DNA from 2 places in the Virgibacillus sp. Bac332 genome. Region 2 is predicted to be linked to the other one. Evidence: predicted binding sites of a transcription regulator. Region 2 holds the regulator's gene; the other holds the start of a gene.
The links. The regulator Rex, encoded in region 2, represses fermentation and respiration genes when NADH is low (regulators of the CRP and FNR family bind a similar motif). The targets are predictions, from matches to a motif close to TTGTGAAATATTTCACAA.
Positions count from the first base shown of each region.

Region 1: the regulator Rex is predicted to act here: its motif matches at 4,671-4,688, upstream of D9782_RS15915 (TIGR04053 family radical SAM/SPASM domain-containing protein).

Region 1 covers NZ_CP033046.1:3,322,050-3,330,400, forward strand. Annotated here, with positions in the region: gene D9782_RS15910 (nitrate reductase subunit alpha) at 1-2,958, opposite strand, end outside; gene D9782_RS15915 (TIGR04053 family radical SAM/SPASM domain-containing protein) at 3,478-4,614, opposite strand; gene D9782_RS15920 (Crp/Fnr family transcriptional regulator) at 5,178-5,873, shown strand; gene D9782_RS15925 (hypothetical protein) at 6,460-7,017, opposite strand; gene D9782_RS15930 (SCO family protein) at 7,021-7,650, opposite strand; gene D9782_RS15935 (cbb3-type cytochrome c oxidase subunit I) at 7,942-8,351, opposite strand, start outside.
Region 2 covers NZ_CP033046.1:1,844,537-1,852,887, reverse strand. Annotated here, with positions in the region: gene D9782_RS08925 (hypothetical protein) at 524-715, opposite strand; gene D9782_RS08920 (redox-sensing transcriptional repressor Rex) at 1,410-2,060, opposite strand; gene moaC (cyclic pyranopterin monophosphate synthase MoaC) at 2,041-2,550, opposite strand; gene abc-f (ribosomal protection-like ABC-F family protein) at 2,684-4,609, shown strand; gene D9782_RS08905 (FtsW/RodA/SpoVE family cell cycle protein) at 4,913-6,085, opposite strand; gene tsaD (tRNA (adenosine(37)-N6)-threonylcarbamoyltransferase complex transferase subunit TsaD) at 6,298-7,308, opposite strand; gene rimI (ribosomal protein S18-alanine N-acetyltransferase) at 7,305-7,754, opposite strand; gene tsaB (tRNA (adenosine(37)-N6)-threonylcarbamoyltransferase complex dimerization subunit type 1 TsaB) at 7,747-8,351, opposite strand, start outside.

The sequences.
Region 1 (8,351 bases), 1.5 Mb from region 2:
CTCTTCTTCTCTTTCAGTAGCTAAATCCTTTAACTCTAAGTTCGTTGTCTTTTCTAATGCTTCCCACGCTTTTACGGCAACTTTTCCATTTGTCGTAGAAGAAAGCATTAAGATTGCATCACACGCATCTCTTGCACTAGTGATATCTGGACATCCATCGGCAATACTTCCGTTATCTACCGTGCCAAACGTTCGTTTCGCCTGTTCATATTCATCTTTCATCATCCAATTGATACCTTTGGTTCCATATGCTTTAGTGGCAATATTTGAACCAAGTGCTGTCATTTTATTATAAATTTGTTTGAAATCACGTTCGACAACATGAATTTGTGGCATAGTTTTACCTGGAATTGGTTCACATTCCCCTTTTGACCAGTCTTCAATTTTGCCAAGTGGCTGTGCCATCTCTCCAGGCGTGTCATGATTTATTGGTGTCGCAACTATTTCCTTGATTGTGCCCATACCGATTTCTTGAGCTATATCGGAAACGCCTTTTGCTAAAACTTTGAAAATGTCCCAGTCAGATTTTGCTTCCCATGGTGATGTGATAGCTGAACTAAACGGATGTACAAATGGATGCATATCCGTGCTTGATAAATCATGCTTTTCATACCATGTTGATGCAGGGAGGATAACATCAGAGTATAGAGCTGTTCCAGCCATACGAAAATCTAGATTAATTAATAGATCTACCTTCCCTTCAGGTGCTTCATCTCGCCATTTAATTTCTTTTGGTCGAATACTATCTTCATCAGAGTTCAAGAGCCCATTTGATGCACCTAATAAATGTTTTAAGAAATATTCATGTCCTTTTCCAGAACTTGAAATTAGGTTCGCGCGCCAAACAAACAAATTCCTTGGAAAATTAACCGAATTATCAGGATCCTCAATTGCAAATTGTAATTTCTTCTCTTTTAATTGTTTGGCAACGAAGTTTCCGATCTCTTCTGTTGTTTCATTTCCATTTGCAATTGCTTCATTATATAAATCAATACCGTTTTTATTAAACGTCGGATATGATGGTAACCACCCTAAACGGGCTGCTAAAACATTGTAATCACCAGGGTGATCATATCTAGCTTTGTCTATAGTTGCAGCAGCAAGTTCCGAAATAGGTGTTTCTTCATAACGCCATTGACCTGTTGCAAAGTAGAAAAAGGAAGTACCATTTTGCAATTTTGCCGGCCCTCCCCAGTCTTTGGCGGATTGAATCGTAGTCCACCCTTCAACGGGACGGAGTTTTTCCTGGCCAACATAGTGAGCCCAGCCACCACCATTTACACCTTGTGCGCCGATCATAAGTACAAGATTTATAATTGCACGATAAATCGTATCAGAATTGTACCAGTGGTTAATTCCGGCCCCCATAATAATCATGGAACGACCTTTTGTATCAATGGCATTCTGTGCAAATTCACGAGCAACTTTAATGATTAGATTACGATCCACACCTGTTATTTCCTCCTGCCATGCTGGTGAAAATGGTGCAATCTCGTTATAAGAACTTGCAGCTTCTCCACCAAGACCACGATCAATTCCGTAATTACCAAGCATTAAATCATAAACAGTGGCAACATATACTACTTCTCCGTTTAGTTCTACTTTCTTCACAGGTATAGCACGAGGTAGTACTTTTTTCTCCTCTGCATCGAAATACGGCATGTCTACATGAATTACTTCGTCTTCCATATCAAAGAAGCTTAAAACAGGTTCAATCTTTTCATTGGTATTTTCGTCAATAAGTCTTAAATTCCAAGTCCCTTTTTTATCCCAGCGAGAACCCATTGTTCCATGAGGGATGGAAAAACCATTTGTAGCTTGGTTATACATTGCTGGCTTAAATTGATTATTCTCGGATGCTAGGCCAAGATCTTCGGCATTTAGAAATCGGTCTGCTATAAACTTACCATTTACTTGTTTTAATCGAACTGAAAACGGAAAATCTGTGTACTGTTTTGCATAATTTTCAAAATAAGGTGTTTTATTTTTATTATAAAATTCGTTTAAAATAACATGTCCCATTGCCATTGCTGCCGCGCCATCTGTTCCTTGTCTAATGGAAAGCCAGTCATCTGCAAATTTGGTTGATTCTGCATAATCTGGACTAACTGAAACAACTTTTGTCCCTTTATAGCGAGCTTCAACTAAAAAGTGAGCATCTGGTGTACGTGTCATCGGAACATTGGAACCCCATGTCATAATATAACTGGAATTAAACCAATCAGAACTTTCTGGCACATCGGTTTGATCCCCCCAAATTTGCGGAGATGCTGGTGGTAAGTCTGCATACCAATCATAGAAGCTGAGCATTTGTCCGCCAAGCAAATGCATAAAACGACTACCGGCTGCATAGCTTAGCATTGACATTGCTGGGATTGGTGAAAATCCAACATTACGGTCAGGACCATATTTGACGATTGTATAAAGTGTTGAAGCCGCTATAAGCTTAGTTACTTCTTCCCAATCAGCTCTAACTAATCCTCCCTTCCCCCTAGCCTGTTTATAAGACTTTGCTTTTTCCTTATCTTCCACAATACTTTTCCATGCTTCTAATGGAGTGTCATTTGTAGCTAAAGCTTCTCTCCATAAAAGCAATAATTTCTTCCTGACATATGGATATTTCACGCGCAATGGGCTGTAAATATACCAAGAAAAGCTTGCTCCTCTTGGGCATCCGCGTGGCTCAAAATCTGGCATATCTGGTCCTGTCGATGGATAGTCTAAGGCCTGGCCTTCCCATGTAACGATCCCATCTTTTACGTAAATATTCCAACTACATGATCCCGTACAGTTCACACCATGTGTGGAACGAATTATCTTGTCATGCTGCCATCTTTTTCGATATACATTTTCCCAATCACGGTTCCCTTCTTGTAATTGGCTATGATTATTTGAATAAGTCTCTTTTGGTTTTATATAATTTATTCGTTGCCAAAGTGGAGATGGTTTTTTTTTCATTATTGTCCCTCCAAATAAGTTACTTTGTGAAGCCTATAACTTATTAAAACATTCAAATCTCTACTATAGTGTGAAGTATGTCACACTTTGACAGATGTCAAAATATGGTCATAAACTTATTAATATTTAAATCATCTTTTCATAATGTAATGCAAATTTAGTACAGTAACGTGTTGTGTATTGTTTGGTCAATAGTCTTGCTCTTGAGTGCCTTTTTGTGAATTCTTCCTCTCCGTACAGTTCCTATCCCCTGATTTCTGCATTTTATTCATAGAACAAAAGTGTAAGCGCCCGAATAGAAACGAACGACTGGAGCGAGTCAACGGAGATAAAGAAATCACGGTGAGCTTCGAGCCGATGATGACTTAACATGGGGCGATTCGTGAAGGCGCCTCGTTTCTGGGCGCTAGAGCTGGACAAAGCTCAACACGCCCATCTTTATTCACATGGGCTAATTTTATAATTCCCTTCATTTCCTAGACTACAAAAAAGCTAAGCATCCATCTGCTCAGCTTCTATCTATTTTTCTATAATATTCTTTCCTTTCTTACGCATTGCTCTTGGGATATATACACAATAAGGTTCACTTTCCATATAATCACCTGTTACATTGTATGCTCTGGATCTGGAACCACCACATACATGGCGAAATTCGCAGATTCCACATTTTCCTTTATATTTATCAGGGTTCCTTAAATTTTTAAACACCTCTGATTCTCTATAAATTTCTGATATTGGAGTGTGTCGTACATTACCTGCTCGAATAGGTAATAGACCACTTGGGTATACATCCCCAGTGTGAGAAATGAACACAAACCCATTTCCATCATTTACCCCTTTTGGAGCTCTCCCTAATCCATCAATTTGCCCTGTTTTTCCTGCGATGATAGCATCTTCGTAAAAGATATGTTCTTTATCACTCATACCTCTTTGTTCACGCATTTTCTGCTGTATAACCACACGCCGATAGTGCTGGCCAGCTGTTGTTTTAATATCAAAAGGAACACGCTTTGAGAGTTTGTATAACCATCTAAATACCTTCTCATGTTCAGCAGGTGAAATCATATCTGACTCTTTCCCTCGCCCAGTAGGAACAAGGAAAAACACACTCCACATTACACAATTCAAATTTTCTACTAGCTCTGCCATTTCATCCAAATGCTCATAATTATATTTAGAAATAACCGTATTAATTTGTAAAGGCATATCCAGTTCATGTAAATCGTTAATAGCGTTTATTGTTAAATCAAAGGATCCTTCCGTACCTCGGAAATGGTCATGAACTTCTTTACAATGGCCATCGATACTAAAGGCCCATCTAGCAAGTCCAATATCTTTCGCCTTTTTCATTGCTTCTTTGGTTACATTTGGTGTTGCAGATGGTGTCATGGATAAACGGACACCTTTTTTAATCGCATATTCTGCAATATCAAAAACATCTAGACGTTCCAATGGATCTCCGCCAGTGAATACAAGCATAGGATTGTCCATTTCATAGATATTATCTATTAATTTCTTTCCTTCCTCAAAATTCAATTCTAATGGGTGTCTATGATACTGTGCTTCTGCACGACAGTGTAAACAATGTAACTGACAAGCACGTGTTAGCTCCCATATTACGATAAACGGATTTTCATTATAATCTCTATTAAACATTACTGCCCCACCCTTCTTAAGTCTAGGAAAATTGTAATACAATAAAACTAAACAATTAGTGATATTTATCACATAACTAAATTATGACGTAATACGAATATTTCCAACTAGAAAATAAGAAAAGAATTGGGACAAAACTTAAGTATTTTTCTAAAAAAAAGATAATAAGAAAGTTATAATGTGAAACTTCAATCAGCGGGGCTTTGGTTTATCGGTGGCTCTCCCTATTAGTGTGGAACTACCCATATTATATTTTTAGCTAAGGAACGATATGAAAGAGTTCCATCTAAATACTCCGTGACAAACTTTACAAAACATCCCCAGAAATTAGATTATTTACTCTACTTTCGAGAGGCAGTACCATGGATTGGGTGATAGTTTGGCTTTTGCTTTAACAATCATATGTTTATCACAGCTCTTACCTTTGTAATCTATTTTTTCTCAATAGTTATCCTCCAAAGTCTCCACTACAATCTGATAAGTATGATATTCTTCACATCTTATTATAAATTGTACGTGATAATATTATGAGATGGAGCACTATATTTGAAAGGATGATAATTATGTATCCAGCATCAGTTAAAAAATTATTACAACGTTTCCCCCTTTTCAAAAGTTTAACAGACTATGAAATTGATCCGATTATAAATATTGCAAAAAATCGAACCTACCGATCGGGAGTCCATATCTTTATGCAAGATGACCTTCTCACTAATGTGTATTTTATACACCAAGGTAAAATAAAAATTTATCGAACTGATATTCAAGGAAAAGAACAAATTATCAATATTCTAAGTGAAGGTGAAATGTTTCCTCACCAAGGTTTTTTTCGTAATGATAACTACCCTGCACATGCTGAAGTAATGGAAGAAGCAGTATTATTTTACATCCCCATCCATTTATTTGAGGATTTTTTAATCAACAATCCAGAGGTAAGTATCAAGATTTTCCGTGTGCTTGGAGATAAGATAGTGGATTTACAGAATCGCTTAGAAGAAAAAATCCTACGTAATACTTACGAACAAATTATTCTTCTATTAATTCGCCTTGGAAAAAAACATGGAATGGAGCATATCAATGAAACAATGACATTGACCACCCGTTTTACGAATAGAGATTTAGCCAATATGATTGGTTCAAGTCGTGAAACAGTTAGCAGAACGATCACCCAATTAAAGAAGAAACAATTAATTCTAATAGATAGTGATGGAAATATGATACTAGATACCAATAGGTTGAAGGAAGAATTATTTCAATAAAAGGTGCATCTCAAGAGAGGTGTTCCTTTTCTAATGGACATGATTTTAATATATAGAGAGCGATCTTTTTGCTTCAATCAGTGGGGGTTTTGTTTTATCCCCCCACTGATTGTTCATACCACAAGGGTATGACCTGAAGACCTTTGAACCAATCAGACATTACTGGCAGTAACGCCCCACTTCGGGAAAAAAGTGAACCTCAGTATTGATAAGTGGAGTTAACTGTCAGTTATATATGGGATCAAACACACACGAATAGAGTATCGTCTAGGTTGTTTTAGTCGCTTTCTAACCATTGCTCATCTAACTTCAATTTTTCCTTAAAAGAGATTACTTACTTAGCAGCAGTGTAAAGAGTAGTTTAGAGTTAGAAAATTAAATTTCTTTTGTAACTGACCACTTTATTACGTCTTGATTCCATCCAAAAGTTTACCATTAATGTCAAAAATAGCATGTTCTGCATCAGTTATAGAAAAGCCTTGTTTTTCGAATAAAGCATTTAGTGAGTCCAGTCTATTCTTAAAGTTGAAAATCCTATTTGACCGATTTTCTTCTATTCTTTGTCTCCAAAAAGACATTATTTCGTTTAGTAATCTTCTGTATCATCAATAAATAGCGATTGGATAAAATAAATTATAATACATAATCCGGTTATTAAAAATGTCCAGCCTAATGCTCTTTGCTCAGTTACTAAATAGTTATTGCACAGCTGTGTAGGGGAAGCAATATAAATCCAAGCCATAATTCCTGATAATACACTAAAGAAGATATACACACTATTCTTTTCAAATTTCATAAGTTTTTGCCAGCTATCTCTTAGTGGTACTCCTGCAAGAAATGGTAAGCTTATAAATTTAAAAATCTCTACTAATGGTAAAGTAAGGGCCTCATCCATAGCACGTGGGAGCATCCAGTAACTCATAATTATCAAAAAAAGTACTATTCCAGGTATACCATTTTGATTCCAAGCTTCAAAAAATCCGGGAAATTTTTTCTTGAGGTATGGTGTAAACATCATTCCAATAATAACCAACAAAGGCATTTGCATATGCATATGAACTACCATTATAGATTCGAATAAAGTAATAACTGGTGGGAGCATCATGAAAATATACAATCCTAATCCATAGATTGCTTGTTTCATCCATTATCTCCCCTCATTTGTTTTCAATATACTTGTTATTTTTTCAACTGCTAAATCAATTTGTTGATAATCCATAACTTCTACTAGCTTGCCTTGGGGATTCACTAAATAAAAAGCAGAGTTATGAGTGAAATTGCCCATATTGTCTGGTATCACAACGACTCCAAAAGAAGTTAATAACTTTTGTAATTCTTGGTTATCAGGGATTCTTGCCATTCTCCAAGTGTTACCATCACTATTAAAATATTGGCGATATTTTTCAAGTATAGCAGGGGTATCTCTCTCCGGATCAAAACTAATACTTAAGAAAACAATATCCTCTCCGATATATTTTTCTGGTATTCGATTATAAACCTGAGCAAGATTCATTTCTAATTTAGGACAAACATCTGTACATGCAGTATAAATAAAAGTTATCATTACATATTTATCTTCAAACTCGGAGAATGCATATAGTCTTTCCTTACTATCTTCTAAGGTAACTTCAGGAAATCTCGGCATCTCTTCCACCAGCTTCATCGTTCTAGCCGTTTCAGCCGTATATGCTCGAAAGCCATCCGTTCCAATTAAGAATAAGATAAAACCAAACGTGATAACTATTACTAGTGATAATATATTACTATTTCGGTTCATTTGATCACGTCCTATTTGCAAATTTTAATAATCAAAAAGACTATGAAATTAGTATTAATCAACGAAAAAAACAAACAATTAGAAATGATGATTCGTTCAACTAACTCGCTTCGGAAATATACTTTACTTTGCTCAGGCAGCGATATATCGTACGACAAAAGCGCTCTTCTTTTTCAAGGAGTCTATGTATATTTCCGGAGACAGAGTAGTTAGTTGTTCATCATTCGAATTAACCGTTTCAGTTACACCCCATCTCTTTTTCTCAAGCGACATATAATTATGTTTAATTTTCTACCAAGTTCTAAATGGAGGAGAGCCTGGAACATTTAATATATCTGTAAGTGGCATAACATATCCCATGGCTACTATTAGAATAAGTAGTATAATGATCGTTCCCCATCTTTCCGTCCATTTTGGAGTTGATAGTACGTCTGCTTCTGGTTCTCCAATTGGAAATTCTGTGTTTCCTTTTGGCGCAAAGAACATAAGATTAACTACGATATAAACCATAAGTACAACCCCAACAATTAAGAAGGTTCCTCCAACTGCAAGGAAAATTAAGTAAGGATCCCAGCTTAAGGCTGTAGCGTTATCTCCATAAGTTGTATAAGAAGTTCTTCGAGGCGATCCTAAAAGACCAACTAAATGCATTGCTCCTGACATAAATGTCATACCAATAGTCCAGATAATGGTTTGAATGA
Region 2 (8,351 bases):
TAACACCTGTTTAGTTTCTGGGTATTACTCTAAAAATCACCGTAAAAAAGAAAAAATAATACCTTACAGATCATGTGAAACTTCTATCTACTGAGAATTTTGTTCCCCACGGTACCACAAGAGTATGACCTAAAGGTCTTTGAATCAATCGGACATTTACTGCCAATCGATCCCCGACTTATCCATATTGGTTTCTCTTTATTGCTTGAAGTGGGGTATTGCTGCTAGTTATATGGTAGGATAAAACAATTATAATTAATGACCAGTAGACATTGTTGTCCTCATGAGTGGGTTCAAATAGAAATGTACGACTGGAGCAAGCAATCATGGTGAGCTTGCGAGCCAATGTTGACTTAGCATAGGGCGATTCGTGAAGTCGCCTCGTTTCTGGGCGCTGTAACTAGACGCCGACCCAACACGCTTATATCTACATGGGCTAATTTTATAACTATAAGAAAAACTGAGCAAAATTCGCTCAGTCCTTATCACTACATGCTCAGATTTACGCTTCCTCTAGTAGCTATTATGGAATCACTCCGGCTGCCCACTTCCCTTTCCGTGGGGTTTGTCCTTCAGCTAACTTTTTTAGCAAAACCCGCTCAAAAAAGTGGATCTTCAGGTCAAACATTTCCCACAGGAGTTGAAGTGGCCGGCCTTCGCTATTATCAGGCTCTACAACGCTAGCATGAAGTAACACAGCTGCTTTTATACTCACGGATAACGATTTTCACTTTACCCATTGTAAAAAAAGTCAACCTATTACTTATGACAAGAATTGTTGCACATTCTCATAGCGGAGACTAATTACGTAGACTCCTGCGGGATTAGCGCGAGCCGAAAATCCACTTTGCAACGTGGTCTTCTTTGCAAAGTTAGTTGAGGCCGTGCCCGCGGAAAGCGAAGTAATTAGTCGGAGCATTGCCAATATACACAAACATTTCAAAATAACTACTTGGCTTAACGCAGTCATTGCACTGATTTTATACTTTCTTAACTTACAAAAAAAGAAACCCTATCTAGGTTTCCCAGCTTGTTTCTGATTTCATTTTTCCTTAAGAGCAAAAAACTACTTACTTTTGCTTTTCCAATCAAGAAAGAAAATATACATTGAAGCGTTGCCCATGGAAAACGACGCTTCATCAAATACTGCTATTTCACTATTAAAACGCTCCTTAAGTAATACAGAATCAATGTTTAATCTGTCTACACAAAGTAAAACTTCAATCCGTGGGGGATTTGTTTATCCCCACGGATTATTCGTAAAACCAATCGGACATTTACTGGCAGTCGATCCCCCGCTTAATCCGTATTATTGCTTGAATTAAGATCTTACTGAGTTATTAGCGAGATAAAGGAGAGCATATCAAAAACGCTTCTCAGTAGCTTTAATTACCATCAAGAGGCTTCGCTTATTCTAGACGATTCGTTTCTAAAGGATAATGTTTTAAGAAGTAAACAAGTGCTTGTAGCTCAACCGCTAAATCAATATGATGAACACGAATATGTTCTGGAACCGTAATCCTCGCTGGAGTGAAATTTAAAATCCCCGTAATCCCTTGCTCCACGAGTCGATCGGTGATTCCATCCGCTTCACTAGCAGGGATTGTTAAGATTGCCACCTTTACACCAGCTATCTTGTCTTCTAAATCTGCAATATTATATACAGGTACATCACCAATCGTAGTTCCAACCTTATCGGGATCACTATCGAACGCCATCTTTATTAATATATTATTATTTTTCATAAAATTATAATGTAAAAAGGCAGTACCTAGATTACCTACGCCAATTAGTGCAACATCCGTTGTTTCATCCTGATCGAGCGTCTTACGAAAAAATCCCAATAGGTATTCGACATTATAGCCATATCCCTTTTTACCCAATGCACCAAAATAAGAAAAATCTCTGCGAATGGTAGCAGAATCGACTTTTACCGCATCACTTAATTCCTTGGAGGACACCCTTTTTTTGCCCTGGTGATTCAAATTATTTAAAAATCGATAATACAATGGCAAGCGTTTAGCAGTTGCTTGAGGTATTTTATTTTGATCCATGGTCATTCCTTCTTTCCTTACGATAATAATCTCCAGATTTACCACCTTGTTTTTCGATTAAAAATGTCTGGCCGATGGTCATCCCTTTATCAATCGCTTTGCACATATCATATACTGTCAATGTAGCAGCAGACACAGCAGTAAGAGCTTCCATCTCAACACCTGTAATTCCTTTCGTTTTCACAGTGGCATCAACAATTAATTCATATGTATCATGTGACGTATCCCACTGAAACGAAATATTAACGCCCGTTAATGGTAACGGATGACACATTGGAATAAAGTCTGGTGTCTTCTTTGCTGCCATAATACCTGCAACTTGTGCAACTGCAAGTACATCCCCTTTTTTTATAGCATTTCCAATAATCGCCTCATAAACTTGTTTGTTCATAAGGATACTGGATCTAGCGATTGCCATACGATTCGTTTCTTGCTTATCACTAATATCCACCATATGCGCCCTACCCTGTTGATTAAAGTGTGTAAAATCTGACATTTGCCCAACTCCATTGCTTTGAACTCCATCTCTATTCTAGCAGAAAAATGGAAATAAGTCGTGATCGTTTTCACAATTATATTGCTTGCGTTCATGTAATTAAGATACACTAGTATGGATGAGGTGAAAAGCTATGATACTTATGCAAATGAATGGACTTTCTAAGGCATTTGGTGCTGATGAGATTCTATCGAATATAAAAATGGAAGTAAAAGACAATGATCGTATTGCTATTGTAGGTAGAAATGGAGCTGGAAAGTCTACACTATTAAAAATAATGGCTGGTGAACTCAGCTATGATGATGGTGAGCTTTTCCAGCCTAAGGATTTAACAATCGGTTACTTATCACAACATATGTCACTTGAATCAAATCAAACCATTTGGGATGAAATGCTCGCTGTATTTACGGAATTAAGAAAACAGGAAGAAGAGCTACGTCTCCTTGAAAAGCAAATGGAACAAACGACTAACCATTCAACTGACAGCTATGAAAAATTATTGGATCAATACGATAAACTACAACAGGTCTTTCAAAGGAATGGCGGATATACCTATGAAGCAGATATAAAAGCTGTTTTAACTGGCCTAGATTTTCATCATTTTGACTACCAAACACCAATTGAAACACTAAGTGGTGGTCAAAAAACTAGATTGGCACTAGGAAAACTGTTATTAAAGAAGCCACAGTTACTTATTTTAGATGAACCAACAAACCACTTGGATATTGATACATTAAATTGGTTAGAAAACTATCTAATAAGCTATCCTGGAGCTATCATCATCGTCTCCCACGATCGTTATTTTCTAGATAAGACCGTATCCATCGTTTATGAGATTTCCAGACATAAAACGAAAAAATATCATGGTACGTATAGTAAATTTTTAGAACAAAAAGCTTTGGATTTTGAAAAAGACCTAAAAGAATATGAAAAACAACAATCTGAAATTAAAAAAATGGAGGATTTTATTCAACGAAATATTGTACGTGCGTCTACAACCAAGCGTGCCCAAAGTAGGCGGAAGCAGTTAGAAAAAATGGACAAGCTTGATCGACCTTTAGGAGAAGAATCTTCTGCTTCCTTTTCATTTCATATCGACAAAAGAAGTGGAAATGATGTCTTAAAAATCAATGATCTGTCCTTTCGTTATGATGGTGAAGATAATGACTTATTTCACCATGTAGATCTGCACCTAAATCGTGGTGAAAGTGTTGCTTTAGTAGGACCTAATGGAGTTGGTAAAACTACGTTATTAAAAGTTATATTAGGTAAACTGAAGGCTGCAAAAGGTAACATTCAGCTCGGAACAAATGTTCAAATTGGTTATTATGATCAAGAGCAGGCAAATTTAAACTCTTCAAAAACGGTATTGATGGAACTCTGGGATGATTATCCGACGATAAATGAAAAAGATATACGCACCGTTCTTGGTAACTTCTTATTTTCAGGAGACGATGTCTTAAAGCCAGTGAATGCATTAAGTGGGGGAGAAAAAGCAAGACTGGCATTATCTAAATTGATGATGCAAAAAGCCAATCTGCTTATACTCGATGAACCGACAAACCATCTTGATATCGATAGTAAGGAAGTACTTGAAGCTGCTTTAATCGATTATCCAGGTACGATACTTTTTGTTTCTCATGATCGCTATTTTATTAACAAAATTGCTGATCAAGTGATCGAAATGCAAAGATCCAATACGATGCTTTATTTAGGGGATTATGATTATTATCTAGAGAAAAAAGCAGAAGAGGCAGAAATACAAAGATTACAGCAAGCTGAAGTAGTTAAACAAAAGTCAACAACTGAAAAAAAGCGGAGCTACAAGGAAGAAAAGCAATTAAAAAGTGAAAGACGCAAGAAGCAACGACGAATTGCTGAACTCGAGGAAGAAATTGAAAAACTAGAGTTAGAAATCAATCAGATAGAAGATAAAATGACACAGCCAGAAATTTTCCAAGATCATGAAAAGGCACTTGAATTAACTCAAGAGACGCAAAATCGAAAACAGCATATCGAACGATTAATGGAAGAGTGGGCCGAGCTACAAGAGGAATAATCGATTTAAAAGAGCGCCCCAACATAGTAATCTAGATGAAACAAATCCGAGCTATATTCCGAATATACGAAGTTATATTTCGAAAAATAGCTCGGGTTTTTTATCATTTTTTGAATACAATGATTAGGTGGTTTACCGAAGTATGAAATAGAAAGAATAGTCAACCTTAGATGGATAAATTGCTCGAGTCTACATAAAGCGTCCCATATCCTAGATTTCGATGATGATATGCCACATCTGCTTGTAAATAAAAAGCTACATGATCGCAATTTTATATCATGTAGCTTTTTTAGATGACCATATTTATTTGAATAGATAATCATTTTGAATCGAGTTTTCCACAGCTATTCGATAAATCACGCCAAAGCCAAGCATTGTGGATAATACGGAACTGCCTCCATAACTTATCAACAATAACGGAATTCCTGTAACCGGCATAATTCCTATTGCCATCCCAACATTTTGAAACACGTGGACTAACAGCATACTCAGGTAGCCAAAACAAATATATGCAGCAAACGGCGAATGCTTATAAATAGCGAGCCCAATCGTAACTAACTTATATAGCAACATAAAATATAGAAAAATGACAAGCGCACTGCCGACAAAACCAAAGCTCTCTCCAATGATGGAAAAGATAAAATCGGTTTGTGCTTCTGGGAAATTAACCTGAGGTGTCCCAAGCCCTTTTCCAAATAATTGCCCTGAACCAAGTGCCATAAAAGCCTGGTCAAAATGCCATGTAGCATCACTTGTTTGTTGCGTAGGATCAAACCACGTCATAATTCGATCAATCTGGTACGCCTGATCGTCTCCAACAATTTTCTTTGCTAGATCCGGGAACTTTACAATAAATCCTAATACAGCGCCAAGTATCGCTGAAATACTAACAATTAGGAACGTAATAATTTTCCAATCAATTCCCGATAATATAATAATCATTCCTGCAATGAATAGATACACCATTGCCGTACCAAAATCAGGCTGTTGCATAATTAAAAAGACGGGAGCTCCAACTACTGCAAGAATTTTAACTAACATAAGTATGTCTGACTTTACGGTCGGTCTTTCAAATTTTTGCTTATGGCTGTGGATAACAGCAGCCATGTATATAATGGTCGTTATTTTCGTAAACTCAGCGGGCTGTAACGAAAGTCCAGGAAGCTGGAACCAACTTTTCGCATTATTGACAGGCTTTGCTATCGCCTCAGGACTAATTAACAACACAGCAAGCACAAGTACACCAAATCCATATATGAAGACACTAGCCTTCTGTATTTGCTCAATATCTAAATACTGTATGGCAGCTACAATACCAACACCTATTGTAAACCAAACAATTTGTTGCAAGACAAAGTTCTTACCATATTGATCCAATTGCTGGGCGTTGTAAATAGCAAGTAAGCTGACACATACAAACAAAATAAATAAGATAATTAAATCATTCTGTATATAAAAGGACTGTTTCTTAGACACTGCTCAATCACCAAATTTCTCTAACATCATTAAATGTTGTATAGTTATCCACAAGCTCAAAAGTGAATAACATGCATTATATTGCTATTAATAAAAAGATATGCACATTATCCACACGTTTTTATGCAGTTTTCCACAATTTTACCCACTTTCAACATGACTATCTGACAGACTTCAAAGAAGTTATGAACATTTCTGTGACAAACTGTGGATTACTTTAAAAGCAACGAAGGTCTTGCATTTAATTCAAGCCCTGAACGTCTACCTTGTTCAAAAGCAATTGTCCCTGCAGCAGCAATCATTGCAGCATTATCCGTGCAAAGGTTTAAAGGAGGTATTAATAACGGAATACTAGTCTTTGCAAATTCCGCTTCCAACGCATTACGTAACCCTCTGTTAGCTGCTACACCGCCTGCAATAATAACCTGTTTAACGTCAAACTCCTTTGCTGCACGAACCGTTTTTGTAGTTAATACATCAATCACACTAGCTTGAAAGCTAGCTGCTATATCCTCTTTTCTAAGTTCTTTTCCACGTTGTTTTGCATTGTGAATGGTATTAATAACAGAAGACTTCAGCCCACTAAAGCTAAAATCATAGCTATTTTGCTCTAACCAAGCTCTAGGAAAATCGATTGCTTCTTCTCCTAGTTCTGCCAGCCGGTCAATTTGCGGGCCACCTGGATAAGGCAATTGCAACATACGTGCAACTTTATCATAGGCTTCTCCTGCAGCATCATCCCTTGTTTCGCCAATTAATTCATATGCTCCATGTGATTTCATAAGAACAAGTTCTGTATGACCACCAGAAACGATTAATGCAAGCAAAGGGAATTCAAATTCCTTTTCTAACCGATTTGCATAAATATGTCCAGCTATATGATGTACACCAATCAACGGTTTTTGTTTAGCAAAAGCCAATGCTTTAGCAGCATTCACACCTACTAATAAAGCACCTACTAAACCTGGCCCTTCCGTAACTGCAATCCCATCAATATCTTCCCATACCGTATTTGACTGTTGTCGTGCTTCTTCCAGTACATACGTTATTTGTTCCACATGATGACGGGAAGCTATTTCTGGAACTACTCCGCCAAATCGTTTATGACTATCAATTTGTGATGCAACGACATTGGCAAGAATTTCTCTTCCATTTTTTACAATGGCTACTGCAGTTTCATCACAACTTGTTTCAATTCCTAATAGTATTGTGTCTTTTTTCATGTTAAATTCACCCACATTACAATTGCATCTTCCTGATTATCTGTATAATAATTTTTACGAATGCCGCCTGATACCAACCCAAATTTACGATATAATTTTTGTGCTACCATATTCGATTTACGAACTTCTAAAGACAGACGACTGACTCCTTTCATTATCGCATATCGAATAGTATAGTGGAATAGTTTTTCTCCTAATCTTCTCCCTCGAAAAGATGGCATAATAGCAATATTCGTAATTTGTGCATCATCCAGGACTATCCACATACCTACATAACCGACAATAGTATCGTCAAGCTCCATCACAAAATAATATGCATGTGGATTATCGGTAATCTCCTGATAAAAAATGTCTGTCGTCCATGAAGTGGTAAAAGATGCCTTTTCCACTTCCATTACTTGTTGAACATCAGCTACTTCCATTTTTCGTATTGCTACGTTACTCATTCGCTTGCTTTTCCCTTTGTTGCTCAAGCCATTTCGCTTCTGCTTCTGCAAGTCTGAGGTAATTTGGAGTCAACGTATGTGTAGAATCAATGGGTTTATCTTTAGATGCTAATATCAAATGAGAAGCCCTAGGTAGATGATAGGTAGGTTCTGGAATCATGGCATTTATTCCCACTATCCGTTCAATAGCTTCCTGATGAATATGCATGTCAGGACTTAAAAACAAAACAGGCTTGTCATAAGCCTTAAGCTTGTTTAATAAATCCTCCATGGAGATATTTGATTCAGGTACAATCTCTTCCATAATCGTACCTTGCCACTGATAGGTACTGGAATAAACCATTCCCCTTCTAGCATCAAAAAAAGGACAAATAAGACCATTAAAAAATCGCCCTTGATATGCAAGGACTTCCAAACTAGAAATGCCCACTATTGGTATATTCAGTGCCCAGGCCATTGTCTTTGCTGTAGACAACCCAATTCGAACTCCTGTAAATGATCCAGGACCTTTTGCAACAACAATTTGCTCTAATTGATCAGGCATTAATCCAATATCTTTCATTAATTGATCAATTGCTGGCATTAAACGTACGGAAT